2 linked regions of the Parazoarcus communis genome follow. The protein of the gene in region 2 interacts with the protein of the main gene of each other region in a pairwise test. Links are inferred from orthologs where the notes say so. Each region holds a gene or a part of one and is shown on either strand. Other genes may lie near its edges. The genes, in order: ftsZ and rlmN.

What was found.
Region 1: the proteins of rlmN (region 2) and ftsZ interact in binary tests that used the Escherichia coli proteins (3 or more experiments, as listed by UniProt). The link is inferred for Parazoarcus communis from one-to-one orthologs.

The regions. Positions count from the first base shown.
Region 1 is NZ_CP022188.1:2,214,731-2,225,889, reverse strand. What follows is about bases 8,184-11,159. They hold ftsZ (cell division protein FtsZ), read right to left. Parts: upstream 10,254-11,159; coding sequence 9,114-10,253; downstream 8,184-9,113. Other genes in these bases: ftsA (cell division protein FtsA), read right to left, coding at 10,397-11,159; lpxC (UDP-3-O-acyl-N-acetylglucosamine deacetylase), read right to left, coding at 8,184-8,971. In the rest of the region: CEW87_RS10180 (ABC1 kinase family protein), read left to right, coding at 1-1,148; CEW87_RS10175 (potassium transporter Kup), read right to left, coding at 1,191-3,176; bifunctional glutamate N-acetyltransferase/amino-acid acetyltransferase ArgJ, read right to left, coding at 3,336-4,574; preprotein translocase subunit SecA, read right to left, coding at 4,594-7,317; CEW87_RS10160 (DciA family protein), read left to right, coding at 7,410-7,844; CEW87_RS10155 (hypothetical protein), read right to left, coding at 7,850-8,038; more of lpxC, read right to left, coding at 8,048-8,183. UniProt on the Escherichia coli protein: Essential cell division protein that forms a contractile ring structure (Z ring) at the future cell division site. The regulation of the ring assembly controls the timing and the location of cell division.
Region 2 is NZ_CP022188.1:2,358,273-2,369,366, forward strand. What follows is about bases 5,923-8,833. They hold rlmN (23S rRNA (adenine(2503)-C(2))-methyltransferase RlmN), read left to right. Parts: upstream 5,923-6,768; coding sequence 6,769-7,899; downstream 7,900-8,833. Other genes in these bases: mbhE (hydrogen gas-evolving membrane-bound hydrogenase subunit E), read right to left, coding at 5,923-6,003; ndk (nucleoside-diphosphate kinase), read left to right, coding at 6,257-6,682; pilW (type IV pilus biogenesis/stability protein PilW), read left to right, coding at 7,899-8,708; CEW87_RS10800 (RodZ domain-containing protein), read left to right, coding at 8,705-8,833. Outside these bases: CEW87_RS10750 (Na+/H+ antiporter subunit G), read left to right, coding at 1-218; mnhG (monovalent cation/H(+) antiporter subunit G), read right to left, coding at 220-585; CEW87_RS10760 (monovalent cation/H+ antiporter complex subunit F), read right to left, coding at 582-905; CEW87_RS10765 (Na+/H+ antiporter subunit E), read right to left, coding at 902-1,393; CEW87_RS10770 (proton-conducting transporter membrane subunit), read right to left, coding at 1,396-2,901; CEW87_RS10775 (sodium:proton antiporter), read right to left, coding at 2,898-3,275; more of mbhE, read right to left, coding at 3,277-5,922; more of CEW87_RS10800, read left to right, coding at 8,834-9,643; ispG (flavodoxin-dependent (E)-4-hydroxy-3-methylbut-2-enyl-diphosphate synthase), read left to right, coding at 9,645-10,892; hisS (histidine--tRNA ligase), read left to right, coding at 10,938-11,094.

The sequences.
Region 1 (11,159 bases), 150 kb from region 2 along the record:
CCGAGATTATCGAAGCCGACGCCCCCGACCTGCGACGCTACCGGCCGCGCGATGTTGTGCGCCAGTTCACCCGCTCGCTGCGCCGCGAGATGGATTTTTCCGCCGAGGGCCGCAGCGCCGAGCGCATCGCCGCCCGCTTCGCAGACCGCCCGGAGATCGTGCTGCCGCGCATCCACTGGCAATGGACCAGCGAACAGGTCAATGTGCAGGACTGCATCGAAGGCATTCCGGGGCGCAACCTCGCCGCAGTCGATGCCACAGGGCTTGACCGCAAGCTGCTCGCCTGCCGCGGTGCCAATGCGGTGCTGCAGATGATCCTGAAGGACGGCTTCTTCCACGCCGACCCGCACCCGGGCAATCTGTTCTACCTGCGGGGAAACCGCATCGCCTTCATCGACTTCGGCATGGTTGGCAGGCTCACCGAAGAGCGTCGCTACCAGGTCGCGCGCCTGCTGCACGGCCTCGTTCGCCACGAAGCCGCTGCCGTGGCCGACATCCTGATCGACTGGAGTGGCGGCATGGAGGGCGACAGCGCACCGCTGATGGACGAGATCGACGCCTTTGTCGATCAGTACCATGGCGTGCCGCTGAAAGCGCTCGATTTCAGCGCAATGCTCAGCGACCTGATCACCATCCTGCGCGATCACGAACTGGCCCTGCCCCCGGATCTCGCGCTGCTCGTGAAGACCTTCATCACCCTCGAAGGGCTCGGTCGCCAGCTCGACCCCGAGTTCGACATGGCAGGCGAGGCCAGCCCATTTCTGGAGCAGGTGCTGATCGCACATGCGGCACCGCTCGCGCTGGCCAGGCGCGGCTGGCGCACGCTCAACGGCGCCCTTGACCTGATTGCCGGGCTTCCTCAGGACCTGCGCCAACTGCTGCGGGCATCGCGCACCGGCCGGCTGAAGGTTCAGGTCGAGGTCGTTCCGCTCAAGCAGTTCGGTGAACGGCTGGACCGCGCAATCAGCCGTCTGGCACTGAGCATCGTGACCGCGGCACTGATCATCGGCTCGGCCATCATCCTGACGGTCGATAACGATGCCGCCCTGCCCGGCGGCCTCTCGTTTGGCTGGCTCGGCTTCGGCGCGGCCGTGCTGGGCGGTGTGTGGGTCCTGATCTCGATCTGGCGCAGCGGTGGCCGACACTGAGGCCTCGTCGTCGCAGTCCGACCGCGCCCCACCGCAGCACGCTCAGAACTCGACCTGCGCCCCGAGCTCCACCACCCGGTTGGGCGGAATGCCGAAATAATCGGCCGCACTGCCGGCATTGCGAAACAGCACAATGAACAGCTTCTCCCGCCATCCGGCCATGCCCGAACTTGCGCGCGATACGAGTTTCTCGTGCCCGAGGAAAAACGAGGTGCTCATCAGATCGAATTCGAGCCCCTGCTGAGCACTCAGCGCCAGCGCCGCCGGAATGTCCGGCTCCTCCTTGAAGCCGTAGCGCACCAGCACGCGCCAGAAGCCGTAATCGAGCTGCTCCACCTCCAGGCGCCGCTCATCGGGCACCCACGGCGTGTCCGCGGTTTCCACTTTCAACAGCACCACCCGCTCGTGCAGGACCTTGTTGTGATAGAGGTTGTGCAACAGGGTTCGTGGCACGCTCTCGAGCCAGTGCGTCAGAAACACGGCCGTCCCTGGCACCCTGGGCGGCGGGTCGTTGAACAGGGACGGAATGAAGATCTCCAGACGCATCGTATCCGCACGTGAGCGCTCCTCAAGCACGGCACGACCGCGCTTCCAGGTTCTGAGCACGACGAAGATCAGCGCGCCGATCAGCAGCGGAAACCATCCACCGGCGACGATCTTGACCGCGGTGGCGGAGAAGAATGCGATGTCGACCGTGATGAATACGCCAATGAAGGCGAGCGATGTCGCGACGTTCCATCGCCACAGGGCGCGCACGACGACGAAGGCCAGGATGGTGTCGATCAGCATCGTCAGCGTGACCGCGATGCCGTAGGCGGACGCCAGCGCACTCGACGAGCGGAAGCCAACCACGAGGGCGATCACCGCACCGAGCAGCATCCAGTTGATGCCCGGCACGTAGATCTGGCCGATCTCCCGCTCCGAGGTGTGCACCATCAGCATCCGAGGCGCGTAGCCAAGCTGTATCGCCTGCCGGGTGAGCGAGAACGCCCCCGAGATCACCGCCTGACTGGCAATGATCGTTGCCAGCGCAGACAGCGCCACCATCGGATACAGCAGCTGATCGGGCACCAGCAGAAAGAAGGGATTCCGGACGTTGTCGGGATGATCGAGAATCAGCGCTCCCTGCCCCAGATAGTTCAGGTACAGGGCGGGAAAGACGACAAAGAACCAGCTCAACTTTATCGGCCGGCGGCCGAAGTGCCCCATGTCGGCATACAGGGCCTCACCACCGGTAATCGCCAGCACGACCGCGCCCAGCGCGAGCCACGCGATCAGTGGCTGAGTGGCGAAGAAGTGCGCCGCCCACCACGGACTGATGGCGCCGAGAATCTCTGGATGCAGACGAATTCCGTTGATGCCGAGCACGGCCAGCACCGCAAACCAGCACAGCATGACCGGGCCGAAAATGGCCCCGACGCTGCCGGTTCCGCGGCGCTGCATCATGAACAGCCCAATCAGCAGGACGAGTGCGATCGGGAGCACGAAGGGGCGGAACGCCGGCGTGGCAATCTCCAGCCCCTCCACTGCGGAGAGCACTGAAATGGCCGGCGTGATCATGCCGTCGCCGTAGAACAGCGCGGCACCGAACACCCCGAGCACCGACAGCCACCATGCCTTGCGCCCCGGCTTCACCGCACGCAGCGCGAGCGAAGTCAGCGCCATGATGCCGCCCTCGCCATCGTTGTCGGCACGCATGATGAAAAGCACGTACTTCGCCGAGACCACCAGCATCAGCGCCCAGAACACGAGAGACAGAATGCCGTAGACGTTTTCGGGCGTCACCGGCACGGCATGTTCGCCGTTGAAGACTTCCTTCAACGTATAGAGCGGGCTGGTGCCGATGTCACCGTAGACGATGCCGATGGCCGACACTGCAAGACCGGCGATACCCGCTCTGGGCCCATGATTTGCAGTTACAGGAGGGTGACTCTGATCTTGTGCCGACACCGTCGATCTCCGCGCGCTGCGCAATAGGCTGCTGGGGCGTGCTGTCCCGGCCTGCACGGACCACGGCAGGCGCTTCATGCACCGCAGCATTCTGCACCAAGGCGGCGGCGAGTGCGAACGTGCGCGCCTGAAGTCTGCTCTCACGTCCGCCATGGGCGGCACGCCCATGAGACATGAAAAAACCGGACAGCGCGCTCGACGCGGTGTCCGGTTTGTGTGCTGCCGATCAGGGCAGGATCAGCTGCGGTAGTCGGCGTTGATCTTTACGTAGTCGTAGGAGAAATCGCAGGTCCACACCGTGGCAGCCGCATCACCGCGGGCGAGATCGATGCGCACGATCAGTTCCGCTTCTTTCATGATCCGGGTGCCGGCTTCTTCAACATAGCTCTCAGCCCGGCCACCGTGTTCGGCGACCAGCACGGACTCTTCCGTGTTGCCGAGCCAGACGCGAAGCCTGGAGACATCGAGGTCGTCGATGCCCGCATAACCGATCGCAGCTAGAATCCGCCCGAGGTTGGGATCGGACGCAAAGAACGCGGTCTTGACCAGCGGCGAGTGCCCCACCGCATAGGCTACCTTGCGGCACTCTTCACGGCTGGCGCCGCCTTCGACGACGATGCTCATGAACTTGGTCGCGCCCTCGCCGTCGCGAACGATGGCCTGCGCAAGCCGGATCGACACGTCGACGATTGCATCGCGCAGTGCCGCGAAATCCGCCGTACTGGCGTCGGTGATCTCTGCGTTACCGGCCTGCCCCGTCGCGATCACGATGAAGGAGTCGTTGGTCGAGGTATCACCATCGATGGTGATGCTGTTGAAGGACAGATCCGCCGCTTCACGCGTCACGGTCTCCAGCAGCGGCTGACTGATCGCAGCATCGCAGGCCAGAAAGCCGAGCATGGTCGCCATATTGGGCTTGATCATGCCCGCGCCCTTGCTGATGCCGGTGAGGGTAATGGTGCGCCCGCCCACGACAACCTGCTTTGAGATGCCCTTCGCCAGGGTGTCGGTGGTCATGATGGCGTGCGCGGCATCGAACCAGCCGTCTGCGCGAAGGTCGGCCACGGCCTTCGGCAGGCCTGCCACGAGGCGGTCAACCGGCAGCGGCTCGAGAATGACTCCGGTCGAAAACGGGAGCACCTGTTCCGCACCGATATCCAGCCGCGCCGCCACCGCTTCGCACGTCGTGCGCGCGTTGGCCAGGCCCGACTCGCCGGTACCGGCATTGGCCACACCGGTGTTGATCACCAATGCACGAATGTCGCCGAGCGGCAGATGCGTCTTGCACAGCTGGACCGGCGCTGCGCAGAAACGGTTCAGCGTGAACACGCCTGCAACACGGCTGCCCGGTGCAAGTTCGATCACGGTCAGGTCGCGCCGGTTGGCCTTGCGGATACCCGCTTCGGCAACACCCAGACGCACGCCGGCGACAGCGTTCAGCTCAGCCGGGTTCGGAGTCGTCAGATTTACAGCCATGGTGTTCTCCTGGACCGGCTCAGCTCAGCTTGCCGTGACAGTGTTTGTACTTCTTGCCCGATCCGCAGGGGCATGCATCGTTGCGCCCGACCTTGGGCCCGGCCGTGGCCGGCTGCGCGGCATCGCCGCCCGCAGCGGCCTTGCCCAGTGCCTCGTCGTAATCGGCGTGGTGATACTGCACGTTCTCGACGTCTGACTGCGGTTCGGCCTCATCGAGCTGCGATTCGGTACGAATCTGCACCGTCATCAGCAGCTTGCTGACATCGGCACGGACCGCATCGAGCAGGGTCTCGAACAGCTCGAACGCTTCGCGCTTGTATTCCTGCTTGGGGTTCTTCTGTGCGTAACCGCGCAGATGGATGCCCTGACGCAGGTGATCCAGCGCCGCAAGGTGCTCCCGCCAGTGGGTATCGAGGCTTTGCAGCATCACATTGCGCTCGAACTGCTGCCACGCCACCGGATCGACCGTCGCGGTCTTGGCGGCATAGGCGGCTTCAGCCGCTTCGAGAATGCGCTTCTGAATCGCATCGTCGTCCAGGCTCGGCTCGGCCTTGATCCACTCTGCCACGTCCAGCTTGAGCTGGAAGTCGGCCGCGAGTGCCTGCTCCAGTGCGGGCACGTCCCACTGCTCTTCCACGGTGTCCAGCGGCACGTAGAGGCGGAAGGTGTCATGCACAACGCCCTGGCGCATCGCGGTGATCGTGTCGGAGATGCTCTCGCTCTCGAGCAGCTCGTTGCGCTGCTGGTAGATCACCTTGCGCTGATCGTTGGAGACGTCGTCGTACTCGAGCAGCTGCTTGCGGATATCGAAGTTGCGCTGCTCGACCTTGCGCTGCGCAGACTCCAGCGAGCGGGTGACCATCGCATGCTCGATGGCCTCGCCTTCAGGCATCTTCAGGCGGACCATGATCGCGTTCAGGCGCTCGCCGGCGAAGATCTTCATCAGCGGATCTTCAAGCGAGAGGTAGAAACGGCTCGAACCCGGGTCGCCCTGACGGCCCGAACGGCCGCGCAGCTGATTGTCGATACGACGCGACTCGTGGCGCTCGGTACCGATGATGTGAAGACCGCCCGCGGCACAGACCTGCTCATGCACCTTCTGCCACTCCGCACGCAAGGTGGCGATGCGGCCCTCCTTCTCGCTTTCCGGAATGCTCTCGTCTTCACGCAGCAAGGACACCGGCTTCTCGATATTGCCACCCAGCACGATGTCGGTACCGCGACCGGCCATGTTGGTGGCAATCGTCACCACACCGGGACGGCCGGCCTGAGCGACGATCTGGGCTTCGCTGTCGTGCTGCTTGGCATTGAGCAGCTGATGCGCAATCTTGGCCTTGTTCAGCAGGCCGGACAGGTACTCGTTGGTCTCGATCGAGGTCGTACCCACCAGCACCGGTTGCCCGCGAGTGACGCAGCCTTCGATATCGGCGATCACCGCATCCCACTTTTCCTTGGCGGTGCGATAAACCTTGTCGTTCTCGTCGCGCCGTGCGGCCGGGCGATTGGTCGGAATGACGACCGTCTCGAGACCGTAGATGGAGTGGAATTCGAAGGCTTCGGTGTCGGCCGTACCCGTCATGCCGGCGAGCTTGCCGTACATGCGGAAGTAGTTCTGGAAGGTGATCGAGGCCAGGGTCTGGTTCTCGGCCTGGATGCGCGCGCCTTCCTTAGCCTCGACGGCCTGGTGCAGACCGTCGGACCAGCGCCGGCCCGCCATCAGGCGCCCGGTGAACTCGTCGACGATGACCACTTCGCCGTTCTGGACGACGTAGTGCTGATCCTTGTGATACAGCGCGTGGGCACGCAGCGAGGCGTAGAGATGGTGCACCAGCAGGATGTTGCCCGGCTCATAGAGGCCGCTGCCTTCCGGAAGCAGGCCCGTGCGCACCAGCAGCTGCTCGGCCGTCTCGTGCCCCTGCTCGGTCAACAGCACCTGATGGGCCTTGAGGTCGACCGTGTAGTCGCCCGGCACGGTCACATCGTCGCCTTCGCCTTCCTGCTTTTTCAGCAGCGGCGCAACCTGGTTCATCTTCAGGTACAGCTCGGTGTGATCTTCGGCCTGGCCGGAGATGATCAGCGGCGTGCGCGCTTCGTCGATGAGGATGGAGTCCACTTCGTCGACAATGGCGAAGTTCAGTTTGCGCTGAACACGTTCGCCGGTGTTGTACACCATGTTGTCGCGCAGGTAGTCGAACCCGAATTCGTTATTGGTGCCGTAGGTAATATCGGACGCATAGGCCGCCTGCTTTTCCTGGTGCGACATGCGCGACAGGTTGCAGCCAGTGGTCAGCCCGAGGAAACCGAAGATCCGGCCCATCCAGTCGGCGTCGCGGCTGGCCAGGTAATCGTTGACGGTGATGACGTGCACGCCCTTGTCGGCGAGCGCATTCAGGTAGGCCGGCAGCGTGGCGACCAGAGTCTTGCCCTCGCCGGTACGCATTTCGGCAATCCTGCCGTCGTGCAGCACCATGCCGCCAATGAGCTGCACGTCGAAGTGGCGCATGCCGTGCACCCGCTTGCCCGCTTCGCGCACCACGGCGAAAGCCTCGGGAAGCAGTGCGTCGAGCGTTTCGCCGTTTGCAACGCGCTGCCTGAACTCGGCAGTCTTGCCTTTGAGTGCTTCGTCCGAAAGCGCCGAGATCTCGGGCTCCAGAGCATTGATCCGACGAACGGTCTGCGAATACTGGCGGATCAGACGGTCGTTACGTGTACCGAATAATTTCTTGAGAAGGCCGGAGAACATGAGATGGGGTCGACGTCGATTCGGCAAAGCGGCGAGTTTATCATGTCGGACTGTCCTCCCATATTTCTCCCTCATTAAGCGACCCAAAACTCATGAGCAAGCTCCTGCAACGCTACCTTGGCGCCGGCAACGCACTTGCCCGCCTGCAGGACCATGCAGCCCGGCTGCGCCGCTTGCAGACCGTCCTCGACGGCGGCCTGCCCGCCCAGTTCGCAAAAGCCTGCAGCGTGGTCAATCTGAAGGATGACGTGCTGGTGATTGCCACCCGCGGCAGCGCCCTCGCAGTGCGACTCAAGCAGATGACCCCTTCCCTGATGGATCACTTCCTGCACGCGGGCTACCCGCTGCAGTCGATCAGGATCAAGGTATCCACACCCGAGGAGACCGTCGTGCAACGCGCACCGACCGTGCGCACGGTGTCGCCGGCGGCCAAGACTCAGTTGCGGGAATTTGCTGCGACGCTGCCCGAAGACTCACCGCTGCGCGATGCGCTCGAACGGCTTGCGCGCCTCAGCAGGGAAAGCTGACAGCGTCAGATCATCGGCGCCAGAAGGCGCTCGAGGGCAAACAGGGACAGAAAGACGAAGAGCACGACCAGGCCGGCACGAAAGATCTTCCATGCCCACTGCCGATAGCGGCGATTGCCGGTAAGCAGCCACAGCAGGATGGAGCCGGCGATCCCGAGCACCAGCAGCAAACCGACGATGCGCAGCACAAGCATCGCGGCGACTCAGCTCACCAGCGCGGCATCGGCAAACTGATGCACGACCGCCGCGGGTGCTGCGGCCACTTTTTCGAAGGTCACGATTTCCCACGCCGACGCGTCTTCGAGCAGAACGCGCAGCACCTGGTTGTTCAGTGCATGCCCGGCCTTGTGCGCCGAATAGGCCGCCAGCAGCGGATGACCACACAAATAGAGGTCGCCAATGGCGTCGAGGACCTTGTGCTTGACGAACTCGTCGGCGTAGCGCAGCCCTTCGGCATTGAGCACGCGGTACTCGTCCATCACGATGGCGTTGTCCAGGCTGCCGCCAAGTGCCAGGCCATTTGCCCGCATGAATTCGACATCCTGCATGAAACCGAAGGTACGCGCCCGCGCGACATCGCGAATGTAGGAATGCTCGGCAAAGTCGATATTCACCGAAGTCGACGTGCTGTCGATCGCCGGGTGGTTGAACACAATGGAGAATTGCAGCTTGAAGCCATCGTAGGGCTCGAGGCGCACCCATTTGTCGCCTTCGCGATACTCCACGGCCTTTTTCACCCGCATGAATTTCTTGGGTGCAGCCTGCTCCTCGATGCCTGCCGACTGCAGCAGGAACACGAAAGGCCCCGAACTGCCATCGAGAATCGGAATCTCGGGCGCATCGACATCGACATGCAGGTTATCGATTCCGAGGCCGGCCAGCGCCGACATCAGGTGTTCGACCGTACCCACTTTCTCGCCGCCCTGCTCCAGCCCGGAACACATCCGGGTGTCGCACACGGCATAGGGATCGGCAGGCAGATCGAGCGGCGGGTTCAGATCGACGCGATGAAAGACGATACCGGTGTCCGGCGCTGCAGGGCGCAGCACCAGATTGACCTTGCGTCCGCCGTGGAGGCCGACGCCGGTTGCCTTGACGATCGATTTGAGAGTTCGCTGCCTGATCATGTATTTCATTCCCGTTTCACACCCGCAGTTTAGCACGCCCCAAAATCTTAGTTGCAGTGCACCAAAAGAGACGGGCACCCGCGCCCGAACCGGAGGCGGCGGTTCGCGCGTGAGTGCCCGTGCGGGCCCGCAGGAAGCGGGATCAGTCTGCCTGGCGACGCAGGAAGGCCGGGATGTCGTAGGTGCCGACACCGTTGTTGCTCATCGCATCAACGGTCGTACGACGGCCACTGCGCATCACGGCTGGTACGTCGAGATTGTTCATGTCGACACCGCTGGACGGGCCATACGTACCCGTACCCTGCACCACCTGCATCACCGGCTGACGTGCGGTAGCACGCGGCGTACCAAGACCGGTGGCGACCACGGTAATGCGGATGCGGTCTTCCATGGTCTCTTCGAACACGGTTCCGTACTTGACGAAGGCTTCCGGCGCGGCAAAGGCCTGGACCGTTTTCACCGCATCGCGCACTTCGGACATCTTGAGCGACTTGCTGGCGGTGATGTTGATCAGCACGCAACGCGCACCCGACAGCTCCGTACCTTCAAGCAGCGGCGACACGGCAGCCTGTTCGGCCGCAATTCGCGCACGATCCATCCCGGCGGCTTCTGCGGAACCCATCATCGCACGGCCCATCTCGGCCATCGCGGTGCGTACGTCCTGGAAGTCGACGTTGACCAGGCCAGGCACGTTGATGATCTCGGCGATACCGCCAACAGCCGAACGCAGCACGTTGTCAGCCGAGCGGAAGCACTCTTCGAAGCCGGCGTCGTCACCGAAGACGTCGAGCAGCTTGTCGTTGAGTACGACGATCAGCGAATCCACATGGCGGGTCAGCTCCTCGACACCGCTCTCGGCCACGCGAATGCGGTTTTCGAAATCGAAGGGTTTGGTCACCACGGCAACGGCCAGGATGCCCATTTCCTTGGCGATCTCAGCCACGACAGGCGCAGCGCCGGTACCCGTACCACCACCCATGCCGCCAGTGATGAAGCACATGTGCGCACCTTCCAGTGCGGCGGCGATTGCTTCACGCGATTCCTGTGCGGCAGCGCGCCCGGCTTCAGGCTTGGATCCTGCGCCCAGACCGGTGACACCGAGCTGGATCTTGGTCGGTGCCAAACAGCGCGACAGCGCCTGCGCATCGGTGTTTGCGGAGATGAAATCCACCCCCTTCACACCTTCACGGATCATGTGGTCGACCGCGTTACCGCCAGCGCCACCCACACCGACCACCTTGATGATCGTCCCAACCGGCTCTTTCTCAATGATTTCAAACATTTGCCTCGCCTCCTTGATAAACGGCCCTGCTGCACTCAGAACGTCCGTTTAACCCGCATTTAGTATTAACCGTAAAGTGTAATACTAAATCTAGGTATCAAAACAGACACTCATTCAAAATGACTGACTGCACCTGCAGCCGGTCAGAAATTCCGCTCGAACCATGACTTCATGCGTCCGAAAAACTGTTTCACGCCGCGCGTATCGCGCGCCTGCAAACCTCTCCTGCGCTGCGCTGCGCCTTCGATTACCAGCCCCATCGCAGCTGCATAACGTGGCTGACACACCACGTCCGCCAGACCGCCGTCGTACTGCGGCGCGCCGACCCTCACCGGCATGTGGAATACATCCTCGCCCAGCTCGACCATGCCATCCATGACGGCCGAACCACCGGTGAGGACGATGCCCGACGACAGCAGCTCTTCGTAGCCGCTGCGGCGCAGCTCTGCCTGCACGAGTTCGAAGAGTTCGGACACCCGGGGCTCGATCACGTCTGCCAGACGCTGACGCGACAGCGGGCGCGGCGGACGATCACCCACACCGGGCACTTCGATCATTTCCTCCGGGTCAGCGAGGGTGTGCATCGCCACCCCGTGGCGGATCTTGATTTCCTCGGCCTCCGAAGTCGGCGTACGCAGCGCCATTGCGATGTCGTTGGTGATCTGGTCGCCCGCGACGGGAATCACCGCCGTATGGCGGATCGCACCCTGGGTAAATACGGCGATGTCGGTCGTACCACCGCCGATATCGACCATGCACACGCCGAGTTCCTTCTCATCCTCGGTCAGCACCGCGTAGCTCGACGCCAGGGGCTGCAGGATGAGGTCCATGACCTCGAGCCCACAGCGACGTACGCACTTGACGACGTTCTGCGCGGCGGACACGGCACCGGTGACGATATGCACC
Region 2 (11,094 bases):
TTCTGGCTGCAGAGGGGCGTTTTTCGGTACACGAGTTGCTGATTTCGATGTTCCTTTTTCTGTCTGCACCGATTACCGCTCATTTTCTGGCCAAGGCACACATGCATAGCCGGCTGAGTGCTGCCCTGTTGCCGAAACCTGAGGGCAAGGGCTGGAGCACCTACGACAAGTCCGATGCAGCGGAATCCGCTGACGCGTCCGCGCGAGAGCCCTCCTGAGTCAATCCCCGGTTGCCGGAGGTGTGCTGCGCCCTGCCTGGTGATCGGCCAGGGCGTCCCCAAGCGGGCCAGACTTTGGTTTGTGGCCAGCACGGTGGGCAGACCTGGAGACGGCATGTGCTGCCAGTGGCGCAGTGGCAAGCAGCACCAGTACCGCGAACACTGCCTCGAGCGCCATCTCTCCGCTGCTGGCTGCCGCGACGCCCACGAGTACCAGGGCGGCCCCCAGTGATCCCGCCTTGCTTGCAGAATGCATGCGGCTGTAGCAGTCGGGAAGCCTCACCAGGCCAATCGCGCCGATCAGGCAAAGCAGCGCGCCGGCCAGGATGAGGCCGCTCGCCAGAATGCCGAGCAGTGTCTGAGTCATTGGTCGCGCTCCTCCTTGATCGATGCTGCTGGTGGCGACTCGGCTTCGCGTGTCCTGAACATCAGCATGAAGGCAGTGGTGCTGATGAAGGACACCAGCGCCAGAACGACGGCGGCGTCAAGTATTACCGTCTGGCGCGAGTGGAGCGCGAACAGCCCAAGCGCGGCGGTGCCGAGCAGGGTCAGCGCATCGATTGCCACCACGCGGTCGGGGCCGGTAGGGCCTCGCAGCAGGCGTGCCAGTATCAGCGCAGCGCTGACGCCCTGCAGGGCGAATGCGAGTGGAATCACCCAGGCTGCACCGGCCAGCTCAAAGCTCATGCTCCATCCTCCGTCGTTGATCCCGCATCGATCCATCTCAGCAGCCGGAATTCGATCCTGCGCACGCCTCGCTCGACCGCGTCCTGCGAATCGGCGTCGAGCGCATGTACGTACATGAGCTGGCTGTCGCGGTCGTAGTCGAGCGCAAGGGTGCCGGGCGTCAGGGTCAGCAATGCGCCTATCAGTGTGGCGATGCCGTCGTCAGCACGCTTCAGTCTGATCGCCACCACGGCTGGCCTGGTGTTCATCCTTCGGCGCAATACAAGGCGAGCAACATCGAAACTGGCCTTGAATATCTCGCCGATGAACCAGACGACGAAACGGACGCCGTACTCGACTCGAAGAGCGTAACGACGGATGCCAAAGAGGTCGCCGGAGAGTCGCAGTACGCCGAACACGATCATGAAGGTGGCCAGTACCCCGAGCGGGCTCAGCATGTCGGCGAAGGCTGCCAGCCCGAAGGCGAGGGCAAGGTGAAGAAGCGCCATGATCACCTCCCTGGCGCGCCGAGCACGGCGCTGATGTAGTGTGCGGGGTGGGCAAGTTGTTCTGCGGCGGCGCTGGCGAAGTCCATCACCGGTCCCGCGCCGATGCCGATACCGACCGTGATCGCAGCCAGGCCACCCGTTGCCCACCATGCCGGCGCCTGTCCGCTAAGCGCGCGGCTGCCTGCCGCGCCCAGCGGATGTGCCTTGAGGAAGGCCTCGTTCCAGATCTTGCTCATCGACAACAGGGTGAAGATGCCCGTCAGCAGCGCGATGCCAACCGCGATCCAGACGCCGGTTTCGAGACCCGCCCGCACCAGGACGAACTTTGCCCAGAAGCCCGACAGCGGCGGAATACCTGCTAGCGAGAGTGCGGGGATGGCAAACATCAGAGCCAGCCATGGTGCGCGGGCATAGAGCCCGCCCATTGCAGGGAGGCGTTCGGAGCCTGTCATGCGCGCGGCGATGCCGCCGATGAAGAACAGGTTTGCCTTCACGACGATGTGATGGATCAGGTAAAACACCGCGCCGGCCAGCGCCAACGGTGTAGCCAGCGCCAGGCCGAGCACCATGTAGCCGACCTGGCTGACGATGTGAAAGGAAAGGATGCGCCTGACCTCGGTCTGGGCCGCAGCGCCGAGCACTCCGATCAGCATGGTTGCACATGCCACCCACAGCAGCACCTCATGCACCAGCCCGGCGTCCGGCCACAACAGGGTGACCAGCCGAATCAGCGCATACACGCCGACCTTGGTCAGCAGCCCGGCAAAGAGCGCCGATACCGGCGTCCACGCAACATGGTAGGACGCGGGCAACCAGCCGAAGACCGGAAACAGCGCGGCCTTGATGGAAAAAGCGAGCAGCATCAGCACCAAGGGCGCCTGCACGCCTGGTGGGGTGTCGCCCGCCGCGAACAATGCCGCCAGTTCGGCCATGTTGAGGGTGCCGGCGCTGCCATATACAAGGCCGGCAGCGAGCAGGAACATCAGGGTGGCGATCAGGTTGAGAACCACGTAGACCACGGTGCCCGCCAATCGACGTCTGTCACCACCCAGGGCGATCAGCGCAAACGAGCCGACCAACAGCACCTCAAACCAGACGTAAAGGTTGAACACATCTCCGGTAATGAAGGCGCCGCAGACACCGACCAGCAGGCCATGTGTCAGCAGGTGAAAGTCACGGCCGCGTGCAGGGTCGGTGTCATGAGCCAGCGAATAGAGCACGGTGGCCGTCGCGATCACCCCGGTGATCGCAACCATCGCTGCCGACAGTCGGTCCACCACCAGCGTGATGCCATAAGGGGCTGCCCAGCCGCCCATCTGACTGACCAGGATGTCGCCCCGGCCGGCGTATGTGACCAGTGCCAGTCCGACCGCCATCAGTCCGGCCGCACCGAGCAGACTCAGCCCGGCGCAGGCGCGGTGGTTGCCACGGGTCAGCAGACAGGCGATCAGCGTGCCCAGCGGCAGGAGCAGGGGGGCAACAAGGAGCAGGTGAGGAGACGGGTTCATCGCGACGCCTTCTCGTCCAGGTCGGGCGAGGGGGCTTCGGCGACCTCGGTAACGCGGTCAGTCGCGGTGCTGCCATGCAGCTCCCAGGTGCGCCGCAGCACTGCGAGGGCGAAGACAAAGAGGGCAAAGCCGATGACGATCGCGGTCAGCACCAGGGCCTGGGGCAGCGGATTGGCGGCCAGTTCGGGCACGCCGTTGGAAGAGACAAAAGCTGCGGTACGGTTGCCAAGCCGGCCTGCGGTCAGCACGGCAATATTGATGCTGTTGCCGAGCAGCACGATACCCAGGACGACCCGGACCAGATTGCGGTCGAGCAACAGCCACACACCAATGGCGGCGAGCAGGCCGGCGGTGATCGCAGCGACGATTTCCATCTCAAACCTCCTTTTCCATCAGTCTGAACAGCATGTGGGTGACTGCGCCGAATACCGTGAGGAATACGCCGACATCGAACAGCAGCGGACTGCCCAGAGGAAGTCCGCCCGGGAACAGCCAGGCGCTGCCAAGGAAGGGCCGGCCGTCGGCGAGACCGAACAGGCCGGCGCCCGCGGCAAGCGCCAGGCCGGATCCGGTGATGACGCTGGGCTGAACGTGCAGCAGGCGGCGCGTGCAACCGACCCCGTAACCCAGGGCGAGGAGGACGGCGGCACAGACGGCAACCAGACCGCCGATGAAGCCGCCGCCGGGCAGGTTGTGGCCGCGCCACAGCAGCACGAGTGAAATCAGCAGCAGCAGGCCCGCGAGCGGGCGCAGTCCCTGGCGCAGCATCACGCTGCCGAACTCCGGGTTGCCCTCGTCGCCGCCGCGCTGCACATCGTTGTCAGGGCGCAGCAGCAGTGCGGCAGCCAGCGCAGCGAGCGCAACCACGAGGATTTCACCCAGCGTGTCGAAGGCGCGAAAATCGACCAGGATGACGTTTACGACGTTGGCGCCGTGACCACTTGGCAGGCTGTTTGCAAGGTACCAGGCGGCAAGGCCTTCGGGCAGTGGCTGGCTGATGGCGGTCAGGATGACCAGCGTCACTGCGATGCCGAAGCCTGCGGCGACGATCAGGTGCAGGCGGCGGCGCCGTGAATTGCGCCAGCCGATGATCTGCACTGCTGGCAGACCGTTCAGCACCAGCGCCAGAAAAATCACGGTCAGTGTTTCCACCATGATCTGGGTGATCGCAACGTCCGGCGCGCCAACCGCCAGAAAGAACAGTCCGATACCCAGCCCGCTGGCGCCGAGCGCAGTGATCAGCGCGATGCGGTCGCGCATCACCGCGGCGCCTGCTGCGCCGAGCGCTGCCAGCAGGCAGCCGGCAGTCGCCAGCCAGGACAGTTCGCTTGTGGCAGGCAGGCGCGCACCGTGGTCGCTGGCGAGCACGGTGCCGAGCAGGGCGAACACTGCAGTCACCAAGGCCAGAAGTGCAATGTGTTGACGCAATGAACCATGCTGGAAGCGGTCGGCGACTTTTCCGGCGATGATGAAAATGCGCTTCAGCAGGCGATCCCACAGCAGATCGCCACTGATCAGCCACACACGTCGCCAGCGCGCCAGCCAGTGACGAACCAGGCGACGCTGCAGATAGATGAAGGCGCCGAGGGAGACCGTGATCACGCTGGCGACGACCGCCGGGGTGATACCGCCCCACAAGTACAGCTTGACCGGAACCGCGTCGCGGGCCACCGCCTGTACTGCACTGTCGATCAGCCACACCTCTGCGATACCGTTGAAGGCGCCGAGCAGGAAACCGCCAACCGCCAGCAGCATCGGGCCCAGCCACATCAGCAGGCTGACCTCGTGCGGGGCGCGAGGATAAGCGCCCTGGCGGCCAAGGAAGGTGCGGATGAACACCAGGCCCGCGGCGGCCAGCAGCAGCGCATTGCTGACAATCATCACTGCTGTGCTTGCCCAGCCCAGCGGGCCCATCTCGATCAACCCGGTGTATTTGAACTCTTTTGCGATGAAGCCGAAAAAGGGCGGCAGGCCGGCGTTGGAGAAGGCGGCCAGTGCGACCGCGGCGCCGGTCAGCGGCATGAACCTGATCAGTCCGCCCAGGCGCCCCAGTTCGCGGGTGCCCGTTGCATGGTCGACGGCACCGACCGCCATGAACAGGGCCCCCTTGTAAAGCGAATGCGCCAGCAGGTAGATGGCGAATGCCTGAAGGCCGTAGGTGGTATTGGTGCCGATCAGCATGGTGAGCTGACCGAGGACCGTGACCGTGGTGTAGGCGAGGATGCGCTTGAGGTCGGTCTGGCGCAGCGCAAGTACGGCACCGACGATGGAGGTGGCAGCGCCGACCACGACCAGGATGGTGCCCCAGCCGTCCTCGCCGCCCATCACCGGGTTCAGTCGTGCGAGCAGATACACGCCTGCTTTGACCATGGTGGCTGAATGCAGGTAGGCAGAAACGGGTGTCGGCGCCTCCATCGCGTTCGGAAGCCACAGGTGGAAGGGGACTTGAGCGGATTTGGTGAAACAGCCCAGCAACACCAGCACCAGGATGGCCGGGTAGAACGCATGCCCCTCGATCGCCGCCGCCGACAGGGCCGAGAACTGCCAGGCGTCTGCTGCGAGGCCGAGCAGGATCAATCCGGCGAGCAGCGCGAGCCCTCCGCCGCCGGTAATCAGCAGCGCCTGCAGCGCGGCGCGGCGAGAGGCTGCACGTTCGTGCTGAAAGCTGATCAGCAGGTAGGAGCTGACGCTGGTGAGCTCCCAGAACACGAACATCGCGATCAGGTCGTCGGCCAGCACCAGGCCGAGCATGGCCGCCATGAACGCAAGCAGGAAAGCGTAGAAGCGGCCGAGGTGATGGTGGTCGGACAGGTAGCTGCCAGCATAAAGAACAATCAGCGTGCCGATCCCGGTTACCAGCAGGCCGAACAGCATCGACAGGCCATCGAGACGGAAGGACAGGGTGACGTCGAGCGCAGGGATCCAGGCGACGGATGCGAGCACGGAATTGCCGCTGGAGACTGCCGCGATCTGGCTCAGCAGCCAGCCGAATCCGTAAAGCGGCGCAAGCGCCAGCAGCCAGCCGGCGCGCGTGCCAAGCACCTTGCCCAGCCAGGGGGCAAGAAGCGCAGTCAGACCGATCAGGGCAAGCGCGGTGAGCATTGAGGCTCCATGAGTGGGCAGTCTTCTGCATCGGGCGCGACGTCGTCGGTGGGCCGCAGGTCACGCCGTTGATTGTAGTGTTGGTGAATGACCCAAGACGATCGCGAGAGGTTCCCGCTATCGGGAGGGATGTGTCACCGGGCCTTTGGGCAGGCGTCACATCTGCTTGCAGTGTGGGCGGGCTCTCATGCGGCGGTTCCGCAAAACCTGCTAAAATGCGAGGCTTTTTTCAACATAGACCGGAGCTGTCCCCATGGCCATCGAACGCACCCTTTCCATTATCAAGCCCGACGCAGTTGCCAAGAACGTGATCGGCCAGATTTACGCCCGCTTCGAAGAAGCTGGCCTGAAGATTGTCGCAGCAAAGATGGTTCACCTGTCCGAGCTCGAAGCCGGCCAGTTCTACGCTGTCCACAAAGAGCGTCCTTTCTTCAAGGATCTGGTGTCCTTCATGGTTTCCGGCCCGGTGATGATCCAGGCCCTGGAAGGCGAGAACGCCATTGCCAAGAACCGTGAGCTGATGGGCGCCACCGACCCGAAGAAGGCCGACAAGGGCACCATCCGTGCAGATTTCGCCGATTCGATCGACGCCAATGCCGTGCACGGTTCCGACGCTCCGGAAACGGCTGCGAACGAAATCGCCTTCTTCTTCCCGGGCATGAACGTTTACTCCCGCTAAGCGGTCCATGCCTGTGGCCCGCTTCGCCCGCTTCGCGGTGATGCACCGCGAACCGCGCGGGCGGGCCGTTTGCATTGGAGGTAATGATGAATAAGCCGGTCAATCTGCTCGATTTCGATGTCGATGGTCTCGTCGCCTGGTTTGCCGGGATGGGCGAGAAGCCGTTTCGCGCGCGGCAGGTGATGCGCTGGATGCATCACGAAGGCTGCGACGACTTCGATGCGATGACCGATGTGGCGAAATCGCTGCGGGCCAAGCTCAAGGATGTAGCCTTGATCCAGCCGCCAGTGCCGGTGCGCGATTCGGTGTCGACCGACGGTACGCGCAAGTGGTTGCTTGATGTCGGTAACGCCAATGCGGTGGAGACGGTGTTCATTCCCGAAACCAGCCGCGGCACGTTGTGCATTTCCTCGCAGGCAGGCTGTGCGCTCGATTGCGCCTTCTGCTCCACGGGCAAGCAGGGCTTCAACCGCAACCTGAGCGCGGCCGAGATCATCGGTCAGCTGTGGCTTGCAAACAAGTTGCTCGGGGCTGCGCGCGACGAAGCGGCCGACCTCGAGTCGGGCGAGAAGGACAATGGCCGCATCATCAGCAACGTGGTGATGATGGGCATGGGCGAACCGCTCGCCAATTTCGATAACGTGGTGACTGCACTGCGCCTGATGCTCGACGACCATGCCTACGGCCTCTCGCGCAGGCGGGTGACGGTGTCGACCTCGGGTATCGTGCCCGCAATGGACCGCTTGCGCGACGAGTGTCCCGTTGCGCTAGCGGTGTCGCTGCACGCATCCAATGACGCGCTGCGCGACCGTCTGGTGCCGATCAACCAGAAGTATCCTCTGCGCGAGCTGATGGCGGCTTGCGTGCGCTATCTCGACCGTGCGCCGCGCGACTTCGTCACCTTCGAGTACGTGATGCTCGACGGCGTGAATGACAGTGATGCGCATGCACATGAACTTGTTGCGCTGGTGCGTGACGTGCCATGCAAGTTCAACCTGATTCCCTTCAATCCCTTCCCCAATTCGGGTTTTCTGCGCTCCCCGGCGGACCGCATTCGGCGCTTTGCAGGTATCCTGATCGATGCCGGTATCGTGACCACCACGCGCAAGACGCGCGGTGACGATGTCGATGCTGCCTGCGGCCAGTTGGCCGGTCAGGTTCAGGACAAAACCCGGCGCACAGTGGTGCGCCTGAAGCAGTCGACGGAGGTTCGCTGATGACGGTCAGGATGTTGCCGCTGGTATTGCTGGTTTCGGCGCTGGGGCTCGGGGGCTGCGTCACGGCGCCGACTTCCGGCGTCAGTGGCGATGCGGTCGGGGTGTCGCGTCCGATGTCGGATGTTCAGCCGGCTGCCGGGCCTGATGCCCGAGCTCGCGTACATGTGGATCTCGGTCAAGCCTATTTCGAGATCGGGCGCTATGATGTCGCGCTCGACGAGGGCAGGCTCGCTCTGGCTGAAAGCCCGGCTTATGCGCCCGCCTTTCATCTCATGGGGCTGACCTACATGATGATCGACGAGAACGGCTCGGCTGGAGAGTACTTTTCCCGGGCCCTCAATGCCGCGCCAGGCGACCCCGACTTCAACAACAGCTATGGCTGGTTTCTTTGCCTGCAGGGGCGTGAGGCCGAAGGGATGGAGCGATTTGCCCGCGCTGCCCGCAATCCGTACTACCGTTATCCGACGCGTCCGTACACCAATGCAGGCCTGTGCCAGCTGCGGCTGAACAAGGACGCGGAGGCGGAGCAGCAGTTCATGCTTGCGATCCAGGCTGATCCGGCCAATGCCGAGGCGCTCTATCAGCTGGCTGCCATTGCCTATCGGCGTGGCAATTATCAGGCTGCGCACGAGCAGCTCAACCGGTTGCACCAGCAACTCAGGTCGAGCGCTGCATCGGTCTGGCTCGGTTTGCGCACCGCGCGCAAGCTTGGCGAGCGCAATGCAGAGGCCAGTTATGCCGAGCAGTTGCGTAGCCGTTTTGCCGACTCCGCTGAACATGTCTTGATGATGCAAGGGAAGTACGAGTGAGTAGCACGCAGTCCGATGCCGTCACGATGACGGAAACCGCACAGACGCCTGCCGGCACCATGCTGCGCAAGGCGCGTGAAGTGCGCGGCGAGTCGCTTGAAGAGGTCGCTCAGGCATTGAAGCTTTCAATGCGGCAGTTGGTTGCGATCGAGAGCGGACACTACGAGATCCTGCCAGGGCCGGCATTCGTGCGCGGATTCGTGCGCAACTACGCCCGGCATCTGGGGCTGGACCCGGAGGCGGTGCTGGCCGCAGTGGGCGCCGAAGCGTCTGCCGCCGTTGACCTGACGCCGGTTTCGAATGCCGAAGGCGACATGCCAGCCAATCGCGGGTTCAAGTTCAATGTCGTGCCGGCGGCGGTGGTTGCAGGCCTGCTGCTGGTGCTGATTTCGGCCGGCGGGTATTTCGGCTGGTTCGAGACGCCGACGCAGTCCGATGTTGAAGTCATCGAGCCTGGCATGGCGCCCATGACGCAGAGCGAGGCTGAAGAGGTGCTGGCTTCGTCGGCGCCCGTCGCGGTCGAGGTCGATCCACCGCTTGCCGAGCCTGCAGCCACCGTTGCACCTGTGCCTGAATCCGCAACGCCTTTGGCGTCTGGTGCCCTGGCTGTGCCGGTGGCACCGCCTGCTGCAGCGCCTGCGGTGTCTGCTGCTGCTCCGCTTGTACCGGTCGATGCCGCTGCGCCTGCAGCCGATGTGCCGCCGCCCTTGCGCTTCGTTTTTTCCGGTGAATCCTGGGTCGAAGTGAAGGACGCCTCCGGCGCGATCCTGTTCTCGGGCATCGGGGTCTCCGGAAGCTCGCGGACGGTTCAGGGGGCGCCGCCGTTTGCGCTCGTGATCGGCAATGCGCGCAGCGTCCGGCTCGAATTCAACGGAAAACCGGTCGACCTCGTGCCTCACACCAAGGTTTCGGTCGCCCGTCTCACGGTTCAATGACATGACGCAATCCAGTTTGATTTCCGCACCCTCTCCACGCCGCAATACGCGCCTGGTCCGTATCGGGCAGGTTGCCGTGGGCGCAGGGGCGCCGGTGGTGGTGCAGTCGATGACCAACACCGACACCGCCGACATTCTCGGTACGGCGATGCAGGTGGCCGAACTCGCCCGCGCGGGCTCCGAGATGGTCCGCATTACGGTGAATAACGAAGAGGCGGCGCGGGCGGTACCGCATATCCGTGACCGTCTGCTGGCACTGAACATGGATGTGCCGCTGGTGGGCGATTTCCACTACAACGGGCATACGCTGCTTTCGAAGTACCCTGCCTGCGCCGAGGCGCTGGCCAAGCTGCGCATCAACCCCGGCAACGTCGGTGCGGGCAGCAAGCGCGATCCGCAGTTCGCTGCCATCGTCGAGATTGCGTGCAAGTACGACAAGCCGGTGCGTATCGGCGTCAACTGGGGCAGTCTCGACCAGTCGGTGCTGGCGCGGATCATGGACGAGAACGCGACGCGTGCCGAACCGCGCGACGCCGGCGCGGTCATGCGCGAGGCGCTCGTGGTGTCTGCGCTCGAATCTGCCGCCAAGGCCGAGGAGTATGGGCTGGCCGGGGATCGCATCATTCTGTCGGCCAAGGTGTCGAGCGTGCAGGACCTGATTGCGGTGTACCGTGACATGGCCGTCCGCTGCGACTATCCGCTGCACCTCGGGCTGACCGAGGCCGGCATGGGGAGCAAGGGCATCGTCGGCTCCACTGCCGCGCTGGCCGTGCTGCTGCAGGAAGGTATTGGTGACACCATCCGCATCTCGCTCACACCCGAGCCCGGCGGCAGCCGCACTCAGGAAGTCGTGGTGGCTCAGGAGATCCTGCAGACCATGGGCCTGCGTGCCTTTACGCCGATGGTCACGGCCTGTCCCGGCTGCGGACGCACGACCAGCACCTTCTTCCAGGAGCTGGCATCGGGCATTCAGAACTACGTGCGCGAGCAGATGCCGACCTGGCGTGACCAGTACGACGGCGTCGAGAACATGACCCTTGCGGTGATGGGCTGCGTAGTCAATGGTCCGGGCGAGAGCAAGCATGCCAACATCGGCATCTCGCTGCCCGGTACCGGTGAAACGCCGGCTGCCCCGGTCTTTGTTGACGGGCAGAAGACGGTCACCCTGCGTGGCGACAATATCGCTGCCGAATTCAAGGCGATCGTGGACGATTACGTCTCCACCCGCTATACCCGCAAGGCCGGTTGAACACCGGCCCCGACAAGAACAAGACAACGACAAGCAGAATCATCAATGAGTCAGACCTTGCAGGCCGTACGCGGGATGAACGACATCCTGCCCGACGAGGCCGAAATCTGGGAAAACTTCGAAGACATCGTGCGCGACTGGTTGCGCAGCTACGGCTACCGCCCGATCCGCATGCCGATCGTCGAGCCGACGCCGCTGTTCA